DNA from 4 places in the Lysinibacillus sp. DFXJR4 genome. Region 2 is predicted to be linked to each of the others. Evidence: riboswitches for the same ligand, from Rfam matches in the RefSeq annotation. Region 2 holds a riboswitch; each other region holds the start of a gene.
The links. Region 2 has a riboswitch for S-adenosylmethionine ahead of AC2CGN_RS12335 (O-acetylhomoserine aminocarboxypropyltransferase/cysteine synthase family protein). Riboswitches for the same ligand answer to the same signal wherever they lie in the genome.

Region 1: it holds a riboswitch for S-adenosylmethionine, as region 2 does, so the genes downstream of both, metA (homoserine O-acetyltransferase MetA) here and AC2CGN_RS12335 (O-acetylhomoserine aminocarboxypropyltransferase/cysteine synthase family protein) in region 2, are expected to answer to the same signal.
Region 3: it holds a riboswitch for S-adenosylmethionine, as region 2 does, so the genes downstream of both, AC2CGN_RS21600 (bifunctional homocysteine S-methyltransferase/methylenetetrahydrofolate reductase) here and AC2CGN_RS12335 (O-acetylhomoserine aminocarboxypropyltransferase/cysteine synthase family protein) in region 2, are expected to answer to the same signal.
Region 4: it holds a riboswitch for S-adenosylmethionine, as region 2 does, so the genes downstream of both, AC2CGN_RS17160 (methionine ABC transporter ATP-binding protein) here and AC2CGN_RS12335 (O-acetylhomoserine aminocarboxypropyltransferase/cysteine synthase family protein) in region 2, are expected to answer to the same signal.

What each region holds. Positions count from the first base shown of each region.
Region 1 covers NZ_JBXUNW010000012.1:41,741-47,709, reverse strand. The annotation lists gene AC2CGN_RS18970 (TSUP family transporter) at 77-847, opposite strand; gene AC2CGN_RS18965 (TrmB family transcriptional regulator) at 972-1,754, shown strand; gene AC2CGN_RS18960 (nucleotide excision repair endonuclease) at 1,805-2,176, opposite strand; SAM riboswitch class I at 2,371-2,481, shown strand; gene metA (homoserine O-acetyltransferase MetA) at 2,607-3,542, shown strand; gene AC2CGN_RS18950 (GerAB/ArcD/ProY family transporter) at 3,599-4,894, opposite strand; gene AC2CGN_RS18945 (hypothetical protein) at 4,916-5,143, opposite strand; gene AC2CGN_RS18940 (Ger(x)C family spore germination protein) at 5,153-5,969, opposite strand, start outside.
Region 2 covers NZ_JBXUNW010000004.1:201,789-207,757, forward strand. The annotation lists gene AC2CGN_RS12335 (O-acetylhomoserine aminocarboxypropyltransferase/cysteine synthase family protein) at 1-1,264, opposite strand, end outside; SAM riboswitch class I at 1,381-1,494, opposite strand; gene AC2CGN_RS12340 (glycerol-3-phosphate acyltransferase) at 1,651-2,283, shown strand; gene AC2CGN_RS12345 (DASS family sodium-coupled anion symporter) at 2,480-3,961, shown strand; gene scpC (succinyl-CoA:acetate CoA-transferase ScpC) at 4,518-5,969, opposite strand, start outside.
Region 3 covers NZ_JBXUNW010000017.1:36,261-42,229, reverse strand. The annotation lists gene AC2CGN_RS21605 (protoporphyrinogen oxidase) at 279-1,667, shown strand; SAM riboswitch class I at 1,793-1,892, shown strand; gene AC2CGN_RS21600 (bifunctional homocysteine S-methyltransferase/methylenetetrahydrofolate reductase) at 1,978-3,825, shown strand; gene metH (methionine synthase) at 3,818-5,969, shown strand, end outside.
Region 4 covers NZ_JBXUNW010000009.1:95,815-101,783, reverse strand. The annotation lists gene AC2CGN_RS17185 (acyl-CoA dehydrogenase family protein) at 1-839, shown strand, start outside; gene AC2CGN_RS17180 (arsenate reductase family protein) at 1,151-1,507, shown strand; gene gcvH (glycine cleavage system protein GcvH) at 1,589-1,969, shown strand; gene AC2CGN_RS17170 (toprim domain-containing protein) at 2,132-2,473, shown strand; gene AC2CGN_RS17165 (thioredoxin family protein) at 2,488-2,799, shown strand; SAM riboswitch class I at 2,856-2,959, shown strand; gene AC2CGN_RS17160 (methionine ABC transporter ATP-binding protein) at 3,043-4,071, shown strand; gene AC2CGN_RS17155 (methionine ABC transporter permease) at 4,061-4,729, shown strand; gene AC2CGN_RS17150 (MetQ/NlpA family ABC transporter substrate-binding protein) at 4,791-5,648, shown strand; gene AC2CGN_RS17145 (amidase) at 5,893-5,969, shown strand, end outside.

The DNA of each region.
Region 1 (5,969 bases), on a different contig from region 2:
TAAGGCTCTTAGCTTTTATTAATCAAAATTCAATAACTTTATTATCATTATACATTCATGGCATTTTTCATGTTTATTAATGAGCAAAGTAATCATATGCATTTTTTGTTAATAATGTTATGGTCACAATGATGAATAAAACCCGTACAAAACCGCTACCTTTTTTAATGGCTACACGTGAACCCACCATTGCACCAGCAATTTGAGCGATACCCATTATGAATCCATAGGCAAAATGAACATGTCCTAAGTAGATGAACATTAAAAGACCAGCACAGTTACTTGCTAAATTTAAAAACTTTGCATTACCTGCTGCCTTTAAAAAGTCAAAGCCAACAAGTAAAAAACTAAAGATTAAGAATGATCCTGTACCTGGGCCGAGAAATCCATCATAGAAGCCAATACTAAATAGCAAAAACATAAATAAAACCAAGTGCAAAGGCGATAATGTTTTGACAGCGGATACAGAGCCCCAATCCTTTTTAAAAATTGTATAAACGGCTACTCCTGCAAGCATTATGAGCATGATTGGTTTGAGTAGAGAGGGATTGATTAAATGCACAGTCCATGCGCCAAACAATGACCCTACAAAGGCTAGTGGAAAGTATTTTAAAACAGAACGAATGTCTAGCTGTCCTGAACGATAAAAGGAAATTGTAGAGGTTAATGAACCCATGGTACCTGCTAGCTTATTGGTTGCAACCGCTGCTGCAGGATTTAAACCCGCAAACAACAGAGCAGGTAATGAGATTAAGCCTCCTCCGCCAACTACTGAGTCTACAAAAGCAGCGAGAAACCCAAACGCGATCAATAAAATTACTACATTTACATCTATTTCAAAAAACATGTTGACACCTCATTACATAGTTACTACTGAAATAGTAACTAATTTTCGTTTCTCTGTAAAGATATTTTTTTCATTGGCTTCTATTCGTTAAATTATTCTATAATAAAGGAAATGGAGGGATTGGATGGATGAATTAATCGCCCAATTAAAAGAGCTAGGATTTACAGAATATGAAGCAAAGGCCTATACAGCACTTGTACAAAAGAGCCATATTAGTGCTTATCAGGTCAGCAAAAATTCTGGTATTCCTCGAGCAAGAATTTATGACATTCTGGATGTACTCGTTGAAAAAGGATTAGTGCTAAAAGAGGAAGCTGTTGATCAAACAACCTATTGTTCCATTCCTGTTGAGATGTTTCTGCAGCAAATACAGCAGCGTTGGGAATCGAATTTTACGTCTATTAGTGATCAATTAGAAAAATTAGAATCTAAGGAGCAGGAAGCGGAGCCTAAAGTGTTAATGCTAAAAGGCAGGCAGACCATTATTAATTATTGTCAGTCCTTATTAAAAAAAGCTGAGAAAAAAGTACTTCTTTCTATGTGGGAAGAGATGTATGAAGCCTTACGAGAGGATATTTATGAGGTGGCTGAACAGGTCGCTGTACATGGTATTACGCTATACGTGGATGAGCCTGTGTCATCCATTGATAGGCATCGAATGACCTATTATACAAAAAAATCTTCCACTCCCCATTGGTTTATCTTGTCTATCGATGGGCAAGAGATGATTTATGGACATTCTCCTTCAAATCTTGAAACCGCTTTTATTACAAATGATCCGGTTCACATCTATTTATTAGAAGATTATATTTGGCATGACGTCCTTATTAATCGTCTACTAAGACGAGATGATCATGAGCTTGAGGAATGGATTACGAAAGAACGAAAGGCATTTTTTGTAGAGTAAAAAATAAAGAATCTGCTTGCCTAATACTTAAGAGGCAAGCAGATTCTTTTTTAATAAAATACTTTATCAACATTATATTTAGAACGGAAAACATTAATGGCATATGTTTCGTAAATTTCACGTTCCATCGGATCTTCGATTTCATATACCTCAATTTTGAAAATTTCTTGACGATGATTTTTCATAGGGGATACATTGTCTTCAAAATGCTTTTTTATACGTTGACGAATTTTACGTGCTTTACCGACAAATAAAAGCTCATTTTTCTCATTGTAAAATAAGAAAATACCACCTTTGTCTCGTGTGATTTTATGGAAGTCAATAAATCCGTGGTATGGTGTAATGGGTACATCACCAGGCTTTACATCCTGCTCACGCTGGCGAATGACTGTATCTGGTTTCGGAAATTCAATTTTAATCAAGCTAGTTCACGTTCCTCTCTGTTACTAAAGGTATATGTTAACATAATTACAGCATGTTTACCATAAAATTTCATATGTTGCTATGATAATTAGTGTTCATCAAACTTGAGCTGAACATGCATTGTAATGACGAAATATTCTATGTTTTATTGATATTCTTAATTGTTCATGTTACAATTCATTTTAATTAAATAATCTTATCAAGAGAAGCTGAGGGATTTGGCCCGATGACGCTTCAGCAACCTCTAACAAATGTTAGAAAGGTGCTAATTCCAGCAAAGGGTTTTTCCTTTGAGAGATAAGAGTGAACGTGGTAAAGTCCTTCTCATTCTATCTCGCATGGAATGAGGGGGATTTTTTAATTTCATAAAAGTGTCATTGTAATCATTACGATTAACACTTTTATAAATAAAAGAGAGGGGAATGCAAGATGCCAATTAATATTCCAAAGAACTTACCAGCTGGAGAACATTTACGAGAGGAAAAAATCTTCGTGATGGAAGAGGATCGTGCGAAAACACAACAAATTCGTCCATTAAATATATTAATTTTAAACTTAATGCCTGAGAAAGAGAAGACAGAGCTGCAGTTACTGCGCTTACTCGGGAATACGCCACTGCAGGTCAATATTACATTTTTAAATACAGCAACACATGAATCAAAAAATGTTAGTAAATCACATTTACAGCTTTTTTACACAACTTTCCAACAAATTCGTCATCGCCGCTTTGATGGCATGATTATTACGGGAGCGCCTGTAGAGAAAATGGCTTTTGAAGAGGTGAATTACTGGCAGGAAATCTCACAAATTATGGATTGGTCTAAGAAAAACGTTACATCGATTCTACATATATGTTGGGGGGCACAGGCTGCTTTATATCATCATTATGGGATCGGGAAGGTTGAACTTCCAGCAAAATGCTCAGGGGTTTACTCGCATGTCATTACAGATTTAACAGTGGACTTAGTGCGTGGCTTTAGTGATTTATTTACAGCACCACATTCTCGTTATACATCTGTTTCAATCGATGAAGTACGCAATCACCCTGATTTACGTTTACTGTCCTATTCAGAGGAAGCTGGTGTATTTATTGTGCAGTCCAAGGATAATAAAAACATTATGATTACAGGTCATCTTGAATATGACGCGACAACCTTAGCAGATGAATACGGACGAGATGTTGCGAAAGGGTTAGACATTGCTGTCCCGGTGAACTATTTCCCGAATGACGACCCAACAAATGAGCCCATTAATACATGGCGTGCCCACACCCATTTGTTATTCTCAAACTGGTTGAATTATTATGTTTATCAGGAAACACCATATGAATGGGATTTCGTTGATGAAATTGAATATCATATTTAATTTTGAAGCGAAATAAATGATCAAATGATGACCTGTTAGTTTCAAGGTCATCATTTTTAATGTTCACTTGTATCTTGATCGGATTTTCCATTATCTTCATTTTTAGTCTGTGGTTCACTGGCTTTTTCTAGTTTATTTTCATTTTGTGCCTCATCTTTAGAGTCGCTCTGTTTATTACTATTCTTGTTTTTAGTCTCACTATCTTGCTGCGCCTGATTATTGTTATTTGTTTGAATTTCATTGCTATTTTCACCTTGTGAATTCCCGTCTATTTTGCGGATTTTCGCAATGATCAGCAACGTTAACGGTAAAATAACGGTAAATATCGCAGAAAATATAGGCCAAATTTCATTATTGTAGACATTGGAATGAACAATATTAGGATGAATAATTTGAGAAAGACCAATCATTAATAAACCGAATGGTAAAATAAGTGGACGATGATCCTTTATCTTACATAACTGCGCTACACCAATGACTGATGCGTAAAAATACATAAAAGTCCGAATATAAATGGATACAATCCACATACCAGCCATAATAATTTCAATACGCTGTAAAAAGTTCCCGATTGAAATTCTTTGCGCCAATGCATAGCTAGGGAAAGTACGGGAGGCGGTATTAGCAGGACCTAATACAAGAATACATAAGGTAATTAGAATAATTAAGACAATTCCACCGATAAGTGTTCCTATGTAAAATCCCTTTTGTGCAGATTTTTGGACATTTACGACAGATGGGAAAAGCATTAGCAGTACAACTAGTGGGAAAGAAAAAATACTCATAAATCGAATAATACTATACAATAAGAATTTTTTAGGTGTTTCCAAAATTGGTTGTACATTATCAAAACTAATTTGAGGTGTAATACAAACTGCAAAGACGATAAAAATCAGGATAAAAAAGGGAAATAAAATCTCTGCAGAGCGAGCAAATACTTCGATGCCAAGAAAAGCAGCATATACAATGATGATGCTAAATAACAATGCAAATGCCATCGTAGGTGTTTCCGGCATCACTTCTGTTTTCATGAAAATGCCAATAAAATATAATAGTTCACCTGAGGAAAGAAAGGTAAGAAGTATAAAGCCAACCGCTGTAAATTTCCCTAAAAAGCGACCTAGTATTTTTTCATTTGCCTCAATGAATGTGAGGGAAGGTGTGCGTTTTCCTAAAGAAATATAAAGCTTCACTAACAGAAAGCTGATTGCGACTCCAATGATTGCTGCAATCCATGCATCTTGCTTTGCAGCATTTGCTATAGTGGCAGGAATAATTAATATGGCAGTTCCAATAGAAAAGAGAAGGGTAATGATCATAAATTGCCTTGAACTAATGATTTCTTTTTCCATTATGAGCAACCCCCTTCTTTTTTATTTTGTAAGTGAAACAATTAGATCTCTGATGGGCGAAAAAATAAATGTGATAAAGTCAAGTGGACTTGGAATCTTAAGCTTTAATGCAATGCCAATATTTATTGCAGTAGCAAATAATAAAATAATTGAAAAAGTTATAATCGTTTTCGTTTCTTTCTTTTTCTTTAATTGTGGGATAAAAGCAAAGGCAATTATAGACGAAATAACTAGTATAAAAAGCGTCATTATCAAGGCCTATTCCTCCTTTTTGGATTTATGCAATAATGAATTTTGCAAGGTTCCTAATCCCTGTGTATTTACATGAACCTCAACCTTAATAGGAAGTTCAGGGAAAATTGTATCCCAGTCTTTTTTTATTTTTTTCCACTGTTTTGCATCTGATCGATGGAGTACTTCGCTGAAACCGAAAACATCTACTTGATAATTTTGCTGAACGGTTCTGATTGTATTTTCAACCTGTTGTTTAATAATTTCCTCCGTTTTTTTATTTATATATTTAATGGATTTATTGTTAGAAAGCTTCATATTACATTCAACTTCTCCAACATTTTGTTCCACGTCAATATGCACATTGATCTGAGGAGAGCCCTTTTTAAAATTACCTTTTACTTTGCTAGTTGATTTGGTAATTTCGGTTGACAGAGTACCTCCTTTTTTACAAGCAATAATTTCAATGGTACTCTCTATTTTGTCATTGATAAAGCTAAGGCCTCTGCTTTCATCTTCTGTTAAAAGTCCGATATATCTATCTTTTTTAAAGACGGCTAATCCAGCATATTTTAAAAGTACAGGGGTTTTCACTTTTTTTACATTTGTCTGATCCATACCTAATTTTGGATCACCATGTATTTCAATAGCTGAAAGGGTTGCACTTTTTTCATTGTTGTTTAAAGTATTCACTAAATCATCGATATTGATGGAAATGGTGGAGCCCCAAACTTTTTCTGACACTCTCAGAGAATTTAGCATTTTGTTGGCTGGTACTTTTTCAATCGGTGTCAACACATTTAAAACATCCTTAGCAGATGCCTGATGAGAGAGGATGACATCA
Region 2 (5,969 bases):
CAATAGCTTGTTCTAAATCTGCAATAATATCCTCTACTGCCTCTAAACCGATTGATAAGCGAATGAGCGACTCGGTTACACCAGTTTGAATTAGCTCTTCAGCTGATAGTTGCTGATGTGTAGTAGAAGCTGGGTGAATTATTAATGATTTAGCATCCCCTACATTAGCTACATGGGAGAATAATTTCACACTATCTATTAATTTACGCCCTGCTTCACGTCCACCTTTAATGCCAAATGTAAGCACAGAACCGAAGCCATTTCTTAAATATTTTTTAGCCAAATCATGTGTAGGGAAATCTTCTAAGCCATTATAATTTACATATTCCACAGATGGGTGGTTTTGTAAATATTCGGCTACTGCTAAAGCATTTTCATTATGTTTAGGGATACGCAAATGAAGCGTTTCTAAACCTTGTAAAAAATTAAAGGCTGCATCAGCACTTAATGTTGGTCCAAAGTCACGTAGTAATTGCACACGCAGTTTTGTAGCAAATGCAGCCGCTGCTGTGTCAATGCCATATCGTAAACCGTGATAGGAAGCATCTGGCTCAGTAAATCCTGGGAAACGACCACGAGTCCAATCAAATTTCCCTGCATCAACTACAACGCCACCTAAAGTAGTTCCATGTCCACCAATCCATTTTGTTGCGGAGTGAACGACAATATCGGCACCGAAATCAATTGGTGTAGAGCCATAAGGTGAAGCAAAAGTGCTATCAATAATTAATGGTAAGCCGCTTTCATGTGCAATGTTAGCCACTGCTTCAATGTCTAGTACTTTTAAACTTGGGTTACCGTAAATTTCAGCGAATACCGCTTTTGTTTTATCAGTGATGGCTGCTTTGAAATTCTCAGGATTTGTTTCATCTACGAAAATCGTTTTAATACCATAGTTTGGTAGTGTATTGGCAAATAAGTTATAGGTACCACCATATAAAGAGCTAGCGGCAACAATTTCATCCCCTGCTCCTGCAAGATTTAAAATTGAAAATGCGATAGCTGCTGCACCAGATGAAAGTGCCACTGCTGCTGTACCGCCTTCTAATAAAGCGACGCGTTTTTCAAAAACATCTACAGTTGGGTTCGTAATACGTGTGTAAATATTGCCAGCTTCCTCTAGGGCAAAAAGACGTTGCGCATGAGCAGTGTCTTTAAAAACAAAAGCCGTTGAGCGATATACAGGTACGGTGCGAGATCCTGTTACTGGGTCTGGCTCTTGGCCACCATGTAACAGCAATGTTTCTGGTTTAAAATTTGTCATTTTGTACCTCCAAATGGTTATTTTTTTACGATGGTACCGGAGATGAGGAGGATTTTTTAGTAGAAAACAAAAACCCCCTTCAGCTAAGAAGAGGGTTGCAGTTGCAAGTTTTCCTCCCCTTATCTGCCAGATCCAAGTAAGAATCTGTAGGAATTAGCACCTTAGCAAGTTCGTCACTTACTGGTTGCCGGGCATCATAGGGCCTATCCCTCCGCCGCTCTTGATAAGAGTATTGAGATTCAATTTCCATCGTTGTTACACAGTATAAACATAGACATTTTTTCTGTCAACACTAAAATTTTATTTTTTCCGAAACTTCAGTCTGCTTCTTTACGTAATATGAACGCATACACTATTTTAATATTTATTTAGAAAGGAGGATTTTTGTGATTAAAACCATCATTTTATTTATTATTGTTGGTTATATTATTGGCTGTCTTCATGGCTCTAAAGTGGCACAGTTTTTATCTGGGGTAGATTTAAAAAAGACTGGCCATGGGAATGCAGGTGCATCCAATGCAACCCTTTCCCTTGGATGGAAATACGGAGTACTAGTAGCGCTTATTGATATTGGTAAAGGTGTATTAGCAATTATCGGTGCACATTTCTTTCTTGCAGATGCAGCACAATACACAGAGGTACAAGTTTGGCTCTTCACCTATCTCATAGCAGCTGGTGTCATTCTAGGTCATAATTTCCCATTCCATATGGGCTTTAACGGGGGTAAAGGTACAGCCTCCATCATAGGGATATTGCTTGCTGTTGATTGGAAAATTGGTTTATTTGCACTTATTTTATTTGTTATTTTATCTTTTGCAACGAACTATTTAATCGTTGGTGTTTTAGAGTTTTATCTTGTTTTTTGTACAGCAACTTTTTTATGGATTCCTGGGATGGGTCCAACGATCATTGCTTTGCTACTTTTTGGAATAGCTATCATTTTGCATATTGAAAATATTAAACGATTAGTCAAAGGAACAGAGCCTAAAGTAACTTCAGCTTTTAAGAAAAAGAAATAATATTTTTTTGGATGTTTTTGTCTTTTCTATGACCATATATTTTCTCTTTATTTACTATTAATGCTGTAAAAACAAAGTATTTTACATACTGATTTTTTCTCCAATAAATAGACAAATTATTTTCTTAATAAAACATTTTACTGACCGATGTTATAGACAATAATCGTCATATTTATCGTAGAAAGGATGAGAAAATATGTCTACACTTCAACAAGCAGGCGAAAAACGTAATTTAAAGCCACTTTGGATTGCTTTAGCCTTTGCTTCATTAATCATCATTATTTTTTTACCTAATAACGGCGATTTACCTGTTGCGGGTCAACGAGCCTTAGCGATCTTAGCTTTCGCAGTCATCCTTTGGGTAACAGAGGCAGTTTCATATCCCGTCAGCTCTGCCATGATTATTGCACTGGTAACCGTTTTACTAGGACTGGCTCCGTCAATAGACGATCCAACAGCAGAATTAGGAACAGCAGGTGCTCTAAAATTAGCATTAAGCGGGTTTAGTAATTCTGCAGTCGCCCTGGTAGCCGCAGCTCTATTTTTAGCAGCAGCAATGCAAATCACCAACTTACATAAACGACTCGCCCTATGGATACTTTCACTTGTAGGGACTAAAACAAAAGCAATTGTTTTTGGTGCCATTTTAGTATCTATAGCACTCGCATTTTTTGTTCCTTCTGCTACAGCACGTGCTGGCGCAGTAGTTCCAATACTACTTGGAATGGTTGCTGCATTTGGTTTGCCGCGTGATAGCCGACTTGCTGCGTTACTTGTCATTACCTCCGTACAGGCCGTCTCCATTTGGAATATTGGGATTAAGACAGCAGCTGCTCAAAATATGGTCGCTTTAAATTTTATTCAAGAACAATTTAATGTGGATATTTCATGGGGTGCCTGGTTACTCTACGCTGCCCCCTTTTCGATTATCATGTCTATAGCTTTATTTTTCATTATGATTTCTCTGATTAAGCCTGAGACTAGTAACATAGAAGGCGGTAAAGAGGTAATCAAAAAGCAGCTTGCAGAACTAGGCCCATTAAAAGCGCCTGAAATCCGTTTAATCATCACGTCAATGATTTTATTATTTTTCTGGGCAACTGAAGGCAAGCTACACCCATTCGACACAACAACAGTCACAATTATTGCTATCGCTATTCTATTAATGCCGAAAATCGGTGTTTATACATGGAAGGAAGTGGAGCCTCATATTCCTTGGGGAACCATTATCGTTTTTGCGGTAGGTATTATGCTAGGCACAGTATTATTGAATACGAAAGGTGCATCATGGTTATCTGACAAAGTGTTTGGTTCACTTGGTCTAGATACTATGCCGATTCTAGCAACAATTGCATTGGTTACACTATTTAATATTCTTATTCACTTAGGTTTTGCCAGTGCGACAAGCTTAGCATCAGCGCTTGTACCTGTGTTTATCGTTTTGGCCTCCACATTAACGGCTAACGTTGACCAAGTTGGTTTCGTTATCGTACAGCAATTTGTGATTAGCTTTGGCTTCCTTTTACCAATTAGCGCACCGCAAAATATGCTTGCTTATGGTACAGGAGCGTTTACAACAAAGGATTTCTTGAAATCTGGTATTCCATTAACCATTATTGGTTTCATCCTAGTACTTCTATTCTCTGCAACTTATTGGAAATGGATTGGATTATTGTAAATAGATAGGGCCCCCTAAGTATTTTAATAGGTATCTGGATAAGACAGGTGAGCGGTTCTTTGAGGGACCCGAGCTGTTCTTCGAGGGACCCGAGCTGTTCTTTGAGGGACCCGAGCTGTTCTTTGAGGGACCCGAGCAATTCTGGGGGGCGCCTGAGCAAGTTCTCTGGGGGACCCGAGCAATTCTGAAGGGCACCTGAGGAGTTCTCTGGGGGACCCGAGCAATTCTGGAGGGCACCCGAGCAGTTCTGGAGGGCACCCGAGCAGTTCTGGAGGGCAACCGAGCAGTTCTGGAGGGCAACCGAGCAGTTCTGGAGGGCAACCGAGCAGTTCTGGAGGGCAACCGAGCAGTTCTCTGGGGGACCCGAGCAATTCTGGAGGCACCTGAGCTGTTCTTCGAGGGACCCGAGAAATTTTTTGAGGTACCTGAGCCATTCTCTAAGCGACTTGATCAGTTCTCTGGGTCAACCCATACAGTTCTTTTGGGTACCATAATTAACACAAAAGCCTTGAAGGAATCATTAACTGTCCTACAAGGCTTTTATAAATCTATTCTATTATTTTGATAATGCTGCTTCCTTCATAGTACCACATTTTGCATAATTCACATGCCATGAAAGCGCTTTCTCTAGATCGTGGGGAGTATGGTGTCCACCTGTTGCTTCATTAGCATCATTAAAATACTTCCATAATTGATCACGGTATTCAGGATGTGCACAGTTATCAATAATTAGTGCGACCCGCTCTTTTGGTGCCAGTCCACGTAAATCAGCAACCCCCTGCTCTGTCACGATTACATCAACATCATGCTCTGTATGATCCACATGTGATACCATCGGAACGATACTTGAGATATTTCCACCTTTTGCATAAGATTTTGTAACAAAAATACCTAATCGTGCATTACGTGCAAAATCACCAGAACCCCCGATACCATTCATCATTTTTGTGCCTGAAACATGGGTTGAATTCACATTCCCGTAAATATCAACTTCCAGCGCTGTATTCACTGAAATTAGCCCGAGTCGGCGAATAATTTCTGGCTGATTGGAAATTTCCTGTGGGCGTAATACTAGTTTGTCAGCATATTTATCAAAATTACCGTAAACTCGGTTTCCAACTTCCTCTGACAGGGTAATAGAAGTAGCAGATGCAAAGCTTACTTTTCCGGCATCCATTAATTCGAATACAGCATCCTGTAGCACCTCCGAATAGACCTCTAAATTTTCAAACTCAGAGTCTTTGAAGCCCAATAATACAGCATTTGCCACGGAGCCTACTCCTGACTGGATTGGACGTAAACTCGTCGTTAAACGGCCTACTTTAATTTCATCACGAAGGAAGTTTAATAAATGCTTGGCCATAATATCTGTTTCTTCATCAGCTGGAACTATTGTTGATGGCGCATCTAAAATGTCTGAAACTACAATACCCTTTACCTTCTCTAAATCTAGTGGAATACCAATTGTGCCAAGTCTATCTGAAGCCTTTTGCAATAGAATTGGATCACGTTTTCCTTGTGGTCCTGGAACAAAAATATCATGTACTCCCTCTAATGCATCTAGCTGAGCCACATTCAACTCGATAATTACTTGATCGGCCTCTTGTACAAAAATCGGAGAATTACCAACTGAAGTTGTAGGAATTAGTAAGCCATCTTCTGTAATAGCAGCCGCTTCAATAATCGCAAAATCAATAGGACCTATAATGCCCTGACGTACCAATTCTGCATTATGTGAAAGATGCGCATCGACAAACATAATTTCACCGCTGTTGATTTTATTACGAATTCCCGCGTCCGCCTGAAAAGGGCCACGTTTACGAATAACGCCAGCTTCAGCTAAGTATTGGTCAACTTCTGGGCCTAATGATGCACCTGTATATACATCTACCTGAAAGCTCTCTTTTTTAGCTTTTTCAACAAGTGCAAGTGGCACAACTTTAACATCACCAGCACGTGTAAAACCACTCATCCCAAGTACCATACCATCCTTAATCCAAGATGCTGC
Region 3 (5,969 bases), on a different contig from region 2:
TTGTGGCAACCGAAATCTACAGCCTATAAACACTATAACAACCATTAATACATGGTGTTAAATGGTTTTTTAGTAAATATGAGCTAGTGAATTGCCGAGATTTTAAGTTCAATGGTATTTTTTGTTTCATCATGAAAAGATACATATTTAGTCATAGTAATGGAGCTATCCTCGCACTGGATAGCTCCATTTTTGCTAAATTTGTAAAGGGTTTAGCGTAATTTTCAATAAAAAGGGTTTATACTAAAGGAAGACAACAAAAATTAGGGGCGGTTAATATGGAAACAGTGGTTGTATTAGGTGGCGGAATTACGGGTTTATGTATGATGCATTATTTACAGCGCCAAGTGAAGGAAAAAAAATTAGATGTAAGGCTTGTGCTTGTTGAAAAAAATACATATCTAGGTGGTAAGTTGCACTCTGAATACGAACAGGGATTCATTATGGAGACAGGGGCAGATTCAATTGTAGCTCGTCATAAAGGTGTTATGGAGCTGGTTGAAGAGCTTAATTTTAAGCAAGATTTGGTATACAACGAAACGGGGATTTCTTATATATACACAAATAATGAGCTCCATGCCATTCCGGCAGATTCAACGTTCGGTATTCCGATGAGCCTTCACTCCCTAGAAGAAAGCACACTTGTATCCGAAGAAGGTAAAAAAGAAGCGTTAAAGGATTTGACAATGCCAAATGTAGGCTTTACAAAAGACAGCTCAATTGGAGAATTTTTAACGTACTATTTAGGGGAGGAGCTTGTTCAAAACCAAATAGCACCAGTATTAGCAGGTGTGTATTCAGGAGATTTACATCAACTATCGATTGCCTCCACATTACCTTATTTAATTGATTATAAAAATGAGTACGGTAGTATTATTAAAGGTTTTGACGCAAATCGAGAACAATTTGTAAAAGCTGCTAATAAAAAATTTATTTCATTTAAAAATGGTTTATCGTCTTTAATTGATCGCCTTGAAGAAACGTTAACTGATGTAGAAATTTTAAAGGGAATTAGCACTACTAGTGTCAACAAGCAGGAAGATCACTACCAAATTACTTTAGCAAATGATACGATCATTGAAGCAGATCATGTAGTTTTAGCATTACCTAATGAAACTGTACAGCACTTATTACAGGATGCAACATTGAACCGTTATTTTGACCAATTCAATACTGCCTCCGCTATTACAATTTATTTAGGATTTGATGTACCCGATAGTAGATTACCAGCTGATGGAACAGGCTTTATTGTGTCTCATAATTCAGATGTAATCTGTAATGCATCGACATGGACAAGCCGTAAGTGGAAGCATACTTCAGCAAATGAGCAATTACTTGTTCGACTCTTCTATAAAAGCATTAACCCTGCGTATGAGAAGTTACGTAGGATGACAGATGAAGAATTAGCAGTTGTTGCCTTAGAGGATGTAAGAAAAAGCTTGGGGATTAAAGAAAAACCAAGTGTCGTGAATGTAAGTAGATGGATTGATCAAATGCCGAAATATGATTTAGCACATCGTGAGGCATTACAGGGCTTATTACGAGAGCTCGAAATAAACTATCCAAATTTATCTATTGCAGGCTGCTCTTATTTTGGTGTAGGTATAGGAGCTTGTATTCAAAACGGTAAAAAAATAGGGGATAATATTGCTGGAAAATTATCTTAATTGCAGAATATAAGACAAAAAATTATATTTTTCGTTTGAAATATCCTTTGTTACGTGAAATAGTCTTGACTCAAACGTTTGTTAACGTTATGATTCTTTTAATTATTTAAAAAATTCATACTAAATTCTTATCAAGAGAAGCTGAGGGACTGGCCCAATGACGCTTCAGCAACCAACTTTTTGTCAGGTGCTAAATCCAGAAGACCCTATGGTCGAAGATGAGAAGGAACAAAATTACGAAACGTAAAAGCCTTCTTTGTGTTAAAGAAGGCTTTTTTATTATAGAAAAATAGGAAGAGGGGCTAGTTTTATGGGATTGCTTGAAAAGTTAAAAACGCATGTTCTAACAGCAGATGGTGCAATTGGTACGGTATTATACGGCTATGGCTTGGAGTACTGTCATGAGGAAATGAATGTTCAAAGACCAGAATTAATTGAAAAGATTCATAGAGAGTATATAGGAGCTGGAGCCGATATTATTCAAACAAATACTTATGGAGCGAATGCCATAAAATTAGCACGTTACGGATTAGAATCGCGTGTTCAGCAGTTTAATGAAGCAGCTATGACGATTGCCAAGCGAGCAGCTGCAGATGGAGGTCAATTTGTTTTAGGGACTATTGGGGGGATTCGAGGCATTCGAAAAAGCGATGCAACATTAGAAGAAATTTTAGCGACTGTTGAAGAGCAAGCAACTGTGTTACTGGCTGGGAATCCAGACGGCCTTTTACTTGAAACTTATTATGATTTTGAAGAATTAACAGCAACATTAAAAATGCTTCGAGCCAAAACAAAGTTGCCAATTATTGCGCAGGTTTCAATGCATGAACCGGGAGTGCTGCAAAATGGTAAGAGTTTAAATAATGCCCTACATGAGCTCGAGGCACTCGGTGCTGATATTGTAGGTGTTAACTGTCGTTTAGGTCCATTCCATACGATTCAAGCATTTGAAGGTGTAGAGCTTCCTGAGAAGGCATTTATGTCAGCATATCCAAATGCATCTCTTCTAGATTTAGAAGACGGGCGTGTTGTTTATGAGTCAGAGACAGACTATTTTGGTCGAGCAGCTGTAGCACTTCGAGATCAAGGCGTCCGTTTAATAGGTGGGTGCTGTGGTACAACACCAAAGCATATTGCTGCAGCGAAAAAATACTTAGAGGAATTATCTCCAGTAGAAGAAAAATTAGCGAAGCCTGAGAAAGTAGAGATTGTACGTGAGGCAGAACCTTCAAGATTCGAGCCACTGCATATAAAAGTAAAACGTCAACGTTCGGTTATAGTAGAGTTGGATACACCAAGACATTTAGAAATCGATGGCTTTATTAAAGGTGCTAAAAAATTATATGAGGCAGGCGCAGATGTGGTGATGATGGCGGATAATTCCCTAGCATCGCCAAGAATAAGTAATGTGGCAATGGGCGCTTTATTGAAAGAAACACATGGGGTACGCCCGTTAACACATATTACATGCCGAGATCGTAATTTAATTGGGCTTCAATCCCATTTAATGGGTTTAAATGCACTAGGCATTCATGATATTTTAGCGGTTACTGGAGATCCAACAAAGGTTGGGGATTTCCCAGGGGCAACGAGTGTTTATGACGTATCTTCAATGGAGCTTATCCAATTAATCAAACAGTTAAATGAAGGTGTATCTTTTTCAGGGAAGCCGTTACGTCAAAAGGCAAATTTCTCTGTAGCCGCAGCGTTTAATCCGAATGTCCGTGTATTAGACCGAGCTGTATCTCGATTAGAAAAGAAAATTGAACATGGAGCAGATTATTTTATTTCACAGCCTGTCTATACCAAGGAAAAAATTGTAGAAATTTATGAGGCAACAAAGCATTTAGAAGCACCAATTTATATAGGAATTATGCCAGTTACGAGCTATAAAAGTGCGGAGTTCTTACATCATGAAGTTCCTGGCATTAAATTATCTGAAGACGCATTAGCCCGGATGAAGGCTTGTGGTGAGGATAAGGAGCGCGCGACACTAGAAGGAATTGCAATTGCTAAGGAATTAGTAGAGGTAGCAGCAGAATATTTCAATGGTATTTACCTCATTACACCATTCCTACGCTATGATATGACACTAGAACTAATGAAATTTATAGAGCAATTGGATGAACAGAAAAAAGGGGTAAGTATAAATGGCTAAGCATTTGATTGAAGAGCAACTTGAGAAACGAATTTTAATTCTTGATGGCGCAATGGGAACAATGCTACAAAACGAAAATTTATCAGCTGAAGATTTCGGTGGCGAGGAATATGATGGCTGTAATGAAAATCTTGTACTAACTAGACCTGATGTGCTTGAAAAGGTTCATAAAGAATATTTGGAAGCAGGGGCAGATATTATTTGTACAAATACCTTTGGAGGTACTCCCCTTGTATTAAATGAATATAATCTGGGAGCAAAAGCAGAGGAAATCAATAAACGTGCTGTAGAAATTGCACGTAAGGCAGTGGATGATTTTACTACCTCTGATTGGCCACGTTTTGTAGCAGGAGCGATGGGACCTACTACAAAGACCTTATCAGTGACAGGTGGAATTACTTTTGATGAGCTAGAAGAAAACTTTTATGTACAGGCAAAGGCATTGATTGAAGCTGGAGCGGATGTATTGTTGCTTGAAACCAGCCAGGATATGCTCAATGTGAAGGCAGGCACTTTAGGAGTATCTCGCGCATTTGAAGTGACTGGCAAAGTGCTTCCTGTGATGATATCAGGAACAATTGAACCGATGGGAACGACACTTGCAGGACAATCCATAGATGCATTTTACATTTCTATCGAGCATATTAAACCACTATCTGTAGGTTTGAACTGTGCGACAGGGCCAGAATTCATGACGGACCATATTCGTTCATTAGCAGAGCTTTCTACGGGATATATAAGCTGTTACCCGAATGCAGGCTTACCTGACGAGGAAGGCTGCTACCATGAATCACCAGAGTCACTGTCCCAAAAGCTAAAAGGCTTTGCAGAAAAGGGCTGGCTGAATATAGTGGGAGGCTGCTGTGGTACAACACCGACCCATATTGCTGCTATTCGTGAGGTACTAAAGGACGAAAAGCCACGCCAATTACCTGAGAAAACTCATGGTCATGTAGTATCGGGTATAGAGCCATTAGTGTACGACGATTCTATGCGTCCATTATTTATTGGAGAACGTACAAATGTAATTGGCTCTCGTAAGTTTAAAAATCTAATTATTGATGGGAAATTTGAGGAAGCTGCAGAAATTGCTCGTGCACAAGTAAGGAATGGTGCCCATGTAATTGATATTTGTTTAGCAAATCCTGATCGTGATGAACTAGCAGATATGCGCGGCTTTATGCAGGAGGTTGTGAAAAAAGTAAAGGTACCTCTTGTGATAGACTCAACGGATGAAAAAGTTATCGAAGAAGCACTTAAATTTTCGCAAGGGAAAGCTATAATCAACTCTATTAATTTAGAGGATGGGGAAGAGCGCTTTGATGCTGTGATGCCGCTTGTGAAAAAATATGGTGCCTCTTTGGTTGTTGGAATGATAGATGAACAAGGGATGGCGGTTGATCGACATCGTAAGCTAGAGATTGCTGAACGTTCCTATCACTTGTTAACAGAAAAATGGGGACTTGCACCAGAAGATATCATCTTTGATCCATTAATGTTTCCGGTAGGTACAGGAGATGAGCAATATATTGGTTCTGCTTTAGAAACAATCGAAGGAATTCGACTCATCAAAGAAAAAATGCCACGTACATTAACGGTTCTTGGTGTCAGCAATATCTCATTTGGATTACCACCTGTTGGCCGTGAGGTATTAAATGCAGTTTATTTATATCATTGTACACAGGCAGGCTTAGACTATGCGATTGTGAATACTGAAAAGCTAGAGCGCTACGCTTCCATTCCAGAAGAGGAAATTAAGCTTGCAAATAATTTATTATTTAATACGAATGATGAGACATTAGCCGTATTCACAGATTTTTATCGCGATAAAAAGAAAGAAAAAACAGAGGCTGACATCCCTAAAACAGTGGAAGGTCGTTTAGCTTACTATATTTTAGAGGGGACAAAAGAAGGTCTGATTGAGGATCTGGAGGCTGCTCGTGAAATATTTGAAGCACCTCTTGATATTATTAACGGACCATTGATGGAAGGAATGGCTGAGGTCGGTCGATTATTTAATAATAATCAGCTTATCGTTGCGGAAGTATTACAATCAGCTGGGGTTATGAAGGCTGCTGTTGCTCACTTGGAGCAATTTATGGAGAAAAATGAAGAGAGTGCTGGCAAAGGGAAAATGGTGCTCG
Region 4 (5,969 bases), on a different contig from region 2:
ATGCGTCTGAGTCATTAAACTACCGTACTGTAGGCTTATTTGAGGATCGCTTAAGTCAGTTAAACCCTGAGGAGCAAAAGCAAGGAACGGTAATTGCCGGTGCTATTGCTGAGTATGCGATTGAATGCTCGATTGCCAAAGTGTTTGGTTCAGAAACATTAGATTATATTGCAGATGAAGCGGTGCAATTACATGGTGGCTACGGCTTTATGGCTGAATACGAGGTAGAGCGAATTTATCGCGATTCTCGTATTAACCGAATCTTTGAAGGAACAAATGAAATTAACCGTATGATTGTACCAGGTACATTTATGAAGAAGGCATTAAAGGGTGAGCTACCGCTATTACAAGTAGCCCAAAATTTACAGCAGGAGCTCCTTATGCTAATGCCTGAAGATATAGGCACAGAGCCACTAGCACAAGAAAAATACCTTGTGAAAAATGCAAAGAAAATCGCAGTTTTAGCAGCGGGATTAGCAGCACAACGCTTTGGTCCGAAGCTTGATCAGGAGCAAGAGGTATTGGTAAATATTGCGAATATCGCAAACCAATTATTCGCTATGGAATCAGCTGTCTTACGTACAGAAAAAGCGATTGCTCGTGATGGTGCTGAAAAAGCTCATCAAAAATTATTGTACACACAAATCTTCTGTCAAGAAGCATTTGCAGAAATTGAAAAAGAGGCAAAAGATACAATTCTTGCTTCAGCTGACGGAGATGCAGCGCGCATGACGTTATCTGCACTACGTAAGCTAACACGCAATAATCCTTACAACTTAATCGCGAAGAAACGTGAAGCATCCGTTAAGTTGATTGACGCAGAAAAATATGTAGTGTAAATAAATCAAACAGCCCAGCTATCTGTAGTAGATAGCTGGGCTGTTTGTGGGTGAGAAGGGTAGATTTGCAAAAGTAACTGATAGAAACATTAAAGTGAAGGATAGAATTAAGAAAGTGACGGATAGAATTAAGAAAGTGACGGATAGAATTAAGAAAGAAATGGATAGACTGTAGTAGAAGCCTGGGGATTGGTGTGAGAGCAACTGAGAATTGTTTCATTTTGGTTTGTATGGTTATGATGGTATACTACAGAAAATAAGGAAGACACAGAAAATCAGTGTCCTCAAAAAGAAAGTAGAGGAGCCTTTCGATGACGATTCAATTTATCCAATATCCAAAATGTACAACTTGTAAGAAAGCTCAAAAATGGCTAAATGACAACGATATAACTTATGAAGAGGTACACATTGTAGAACAGCCACCTTCAAAGGACGAATTAACAAAGTTATGGCAAGCAAGTGGACTACCTCTTAAAAAGTTTTTTAATACGTCTGGCATGAAGTATCGAGAGCTTGGTTTGAAGGATAAACTTGCCGATATGACTGAGGAGGAGCAGCTTGAGCTACTTGCTTCTGATGGTATGTTAATCAAACGTCCAATCGTTACTGATGGAAAAAAAGTAACGTTAGGGTTTAAAGAATCTGATTTTGAGCAAGCTTGGAAATAGCCGTAATTATCCTTGTTTTTATAGGAGAAGTATGGCACACTGAAAGTGAATATATTACATATTTATGGAGGGGTTTTTTGCATGAGCACACCTAAAGACTTACGATACTCTGAAGAACATGAATGGGTAAAAGTAGAAGATGGAAAAGTACGTATCGGTATTACACACTTCGCACAATCTGAATTAGGAGATATCGTTTTCGTTGAGCTTCCACAAGTTGGCGATGAGATCAAAACAGATGATCCATTCGGTAGCGTAGAATCAGTAAAAACTGTTTCTGAATTATATGCGCCAATCTCAGGTACTGTAGTTGAAGTAAATGCAGATTTAGAAGATAGCCCGGAATTCGTTAATGAATCACCATATGAAAAAGCTTGGATGATCGTTGTTGAGCCTGCTGATGCATCAGAAGTAGAAAAGCTTATGACAGCAGAGCAATACGAAGAAATGGTCGCTGAATAAGACAAGCCCTAATAGAAAAACGTCGGCATTCACCGACGTTTTTTATTATCTTCATGGCTGGGGAGATAGTCGCTTCCAATGGGTGTCTAACATTACCATCGTTGACACTTAATTGATATAATGACTATAAGGAAAAGGGATATGTCTAATGGGGGTGGCGTGATGTTCGAGGGAAAATGCTTAATTGTTGAAGGCCGTTCGGATAAACTTCAAATTGAACCTATTTTAAGTGAAGATGTCACAATACTTTGTACGAATGGTACAATTGGTGTGCATCAATTAGAAGTGCTGCTTGATCCATATGAGGGCTGTGAGCTTTATACATTTTTTGATGCAGATCCATCAGGGGATAAGCTACGGGCATTAATGGACAGACATTATCCAGAGGCAGAGCATTTACGTACAATGCCAACGTATAAAGAAGTTGAGACAACTCCGAGAAAGGTATTAGCCATGATATTGTTGCGAGCACATTTCTCAATCCATAATCAATATATTTTGTAAGGTTGCGTGAAAAAATGGAAGAATGGTCAAAAGAGCAGTGGGTCGCGGCTGTCCAGTCGGGGAAAAAATCTGCCTTTTATTTATATACACCTATGTGTGGTACATGTGCAGTTGCATCAAAAATGATGATGATCGTTGAGCAGTTACTGCCAAAGCTTCAAATCGGCAAAGCAAATTTAAATTTTGTTGAAGAGATTGCCTTAGATTACGAAATCGAAAGTGTACCATGTTTACTCGTCTGTGATGGCGGAAAAGTGACAGAAAAAGTCTATGCTTTTCAATCCGTACCGTTTTTATACGAATTGTTAAAAAAATCAATTGACTGAAGTTTGCTAGCGTGGTAAAGTAACAAATATATTACTAAAACATTGAATATATCGAACTCTTATGAAGAGTGGCGGAGGGAAGTGCCCTATGAAGCCCGGCAACCATCACAACGTGAAAAGGTGCCAAATCACCCAAAGATTTATCTTTGAAAGATGAGAGAACGGTTGAGCGTATAAATACGTGACCCCTTCTACTTGTCTGTGAGTGAAGGGGTTTTCTATATGAGAAAAGGAGTATTCGCTATGATCCAGCTTCAAAATATTACGAAGAAATACAAAACCGCAAATGGCGAATTAATAGCAGTCAAAGACGTAAACCTTTCCATAAATAAAGGTGAAATATTTGGCATTATCGGCTATAGTGGTGCTGGTAAAAGTACAATGATTCGTTTATTGAACGGTTTAGAAAAGCCAACATCTGGTACGGTGATGGTTAACAATCAAGAGTTTTCATCTATTAAGGGACAAAAGCTTAGAGATGCAAGACAAAAGGTAAGTATGATTTTCCAGCACTTTAATCTACTATGGTCTAGAACCGTTGCTGAAAATATCGCTTTTCCACTAGAAATCGCAGGTGTTTCAAAGGCTCAGCGTGATGCACGTGTGAAGGAATTGATTACTCTTGTTGGTTTAGATGGACGTGATCAGGCGTATCCATCACAACTATCAGGCGGTCAAAAGCAGCGTGTCGGCATTGCTCGAGCACTTGCTAATAATCCAGAGGTTTTATTATGTGATGAGGCAACCTCAGCACTTGACCCAGAGACTACCGATGCAATCCTGGATTTACTTGTAGATATTAACGAGCGTTTAGGATTAACTATTGTGTTAATCACACATGAAATGCACGTTATCCGTAAAATCTGCCATCGTGTAGCAGTAATGGAGGCTGGCGAAATAGTAGAACGTGGTGAGGTATTACAAGTATTCCAGGCACCTCAAGCTGCTATTACGAAAAAATTTGTATCACAGATTACAGATACGAAGGAAACGCAGGAGACGGTTGCACAAATAAAAGCAAATTATCCAACTGGACAACTTGTTAAGCTAATTTTTGTGGGAGAAAAAACAGAGCAGCCCGTTATTTCACACCTCGTCAAGCACTTTGATGTAGAAGTTAGTATTGTGCACGGTAATATCTCTCAAACAAAAAATGGTGCTTACGGTACACTTATTGTGCAAATTGATGGAACCGAGTCAAATGTGGCTGATGCACTAGGTTACTTAAATACAGTTGAAGTACAAACGGAGGTGATTGCAAATGCTAACTAATCTCTTTCCGAATGTCGACTGGGAGCGAATGTGGGCAGCTACCTATGAAACACTGTATATGACAGCTATTTCAACCGTAGTAACATTCATCCTTGGCTTATTAATTGGAATCGTATTATTTTTAACAAGTCCCCATCAACTATGGGCTAATAAAATTGTGAATTTCTTAACAGGTTCACTCGTAAATATTTTCCGTTCGATTCCATTTATCGTGTTAATTATTTTATTAATTCCATTTACAAAATTCTTGCTTGGCACAATCCGTGGAGCCAATGCTGCATTACCAGCACTAATTATTGGAGCTGCCCCATTCTATGCACGTATGGTATTGATTGCATTACGTGAAATTGATAGAGGGGTAATCGAGGCAGCTCGGTCAATGGGTGCTAAAACATCTACTATTATATGGAAAGTGTTAATTCCAGAATCATTACCTGCGCTTATTTCAGGTATTACTGTAACAGCTGTAGCGCTTGTTGGTTATACAGCAATGGCTGGAATTATTGGAGCAGGCGGGTTAGGAAACTTAGCCTTCTTGGATGGCTTCCAGCGTAATCGCTCAGATGTGACATTAATGGCAACTATTCTAATCTTAGTAGTCGTATTTATTATTCAATGGATAGGCGATATGATTACAGCTAAAACAGATAAACGTTAAAGGTTATTTCGGTTTTCTGCCGTTAACATACTTTGAACAAAATAAAAGGGAGTGTAATAAAATGAAGAAGCTATTAGCAGGATTATTCTTATCAGTATTAGTGCTAGCTTTAGCGGCTTGCGGTGCTGGTAAAAAAGACGATGCAAGCTCAGGTGCATCAACAGAAGATAAAACAGATAGTAAAGAAAATGTGACATTAACTGTAGGTGCCTCTAATACACCACACGCAGTAATTTTAGAAAAAGCAAAACCGATTTTAGCAAAAGAAGGTATTGATCTTAAAATTGAAACGTATACAGATTATGTATTACCAAACCAAGATTTAGCATCAAAAGACCTTGATGCTAACTATTTCCAACATATTCCTTACTTAGAGCTTCAAATTAAAGATAATGGCTATGATTTCGTCAATGCTGGTGGCGTTCACATTGAGCCAATCGGCATCTACTCTAAAAAATATAAATCACTTGACGAGCTACCAAAGGGTGCAACAATTTTACTTTCTAGCTCAGTTGCAGACCACGGGCGTATGCTTTCATTATTAGAAGCAAAAGGCCTAATTAAACTTAAAGATGGTATCGATAAAACAGCAGCAGAAATCAAGGATATCGCAGAAAACCCTAAAAACTTTAAATTCGATGCTAATACAGCACCTGAAATGCTTGTACAAATGTACGAAAATAATGAAGGTGATGCAGTACTAATTAACTCTAACTTTGCAATCGATAATGGCTTAAACCCTGTGAATGATTCAATTGCTCTTGAAGATAAAGAGTCTCCATATGTGAATATTATTGCTGTTCGTGCTGGAGATGAAACAAAGAAAGAAATTAAAAAATTATTAGAAGTCCTAAATTCGAAGGAAATTCAAGACTTCATCCTTGAAGAATGGAAAGGTTCAGTTGTACCAGTTCAATAATTTATTGTAATAAAATAAACTGTTAAATAGTACAAACCAAGGTTTGTACTATTTTTTTGTAAAAATTGAGTTAGGTTAAACAGGTATTTAAGAAAAAAACCCTACTTTATGAAGAAAAATTATAAAATGAAATATATCCCTATTTATAAAAATTTTCGATATGGTATAACTAGTTTGTAGAAAGGAGTTGTGTAAAATTATTAATAGTCGAAGTTTTAAGTTAGTGATCATATGCATTTTATTTATGTCACTTAATAGTACAATTATACAGGCGGATAATATTACAGAAGATGAACGTTCTACATGGATTTGGAATCCGTG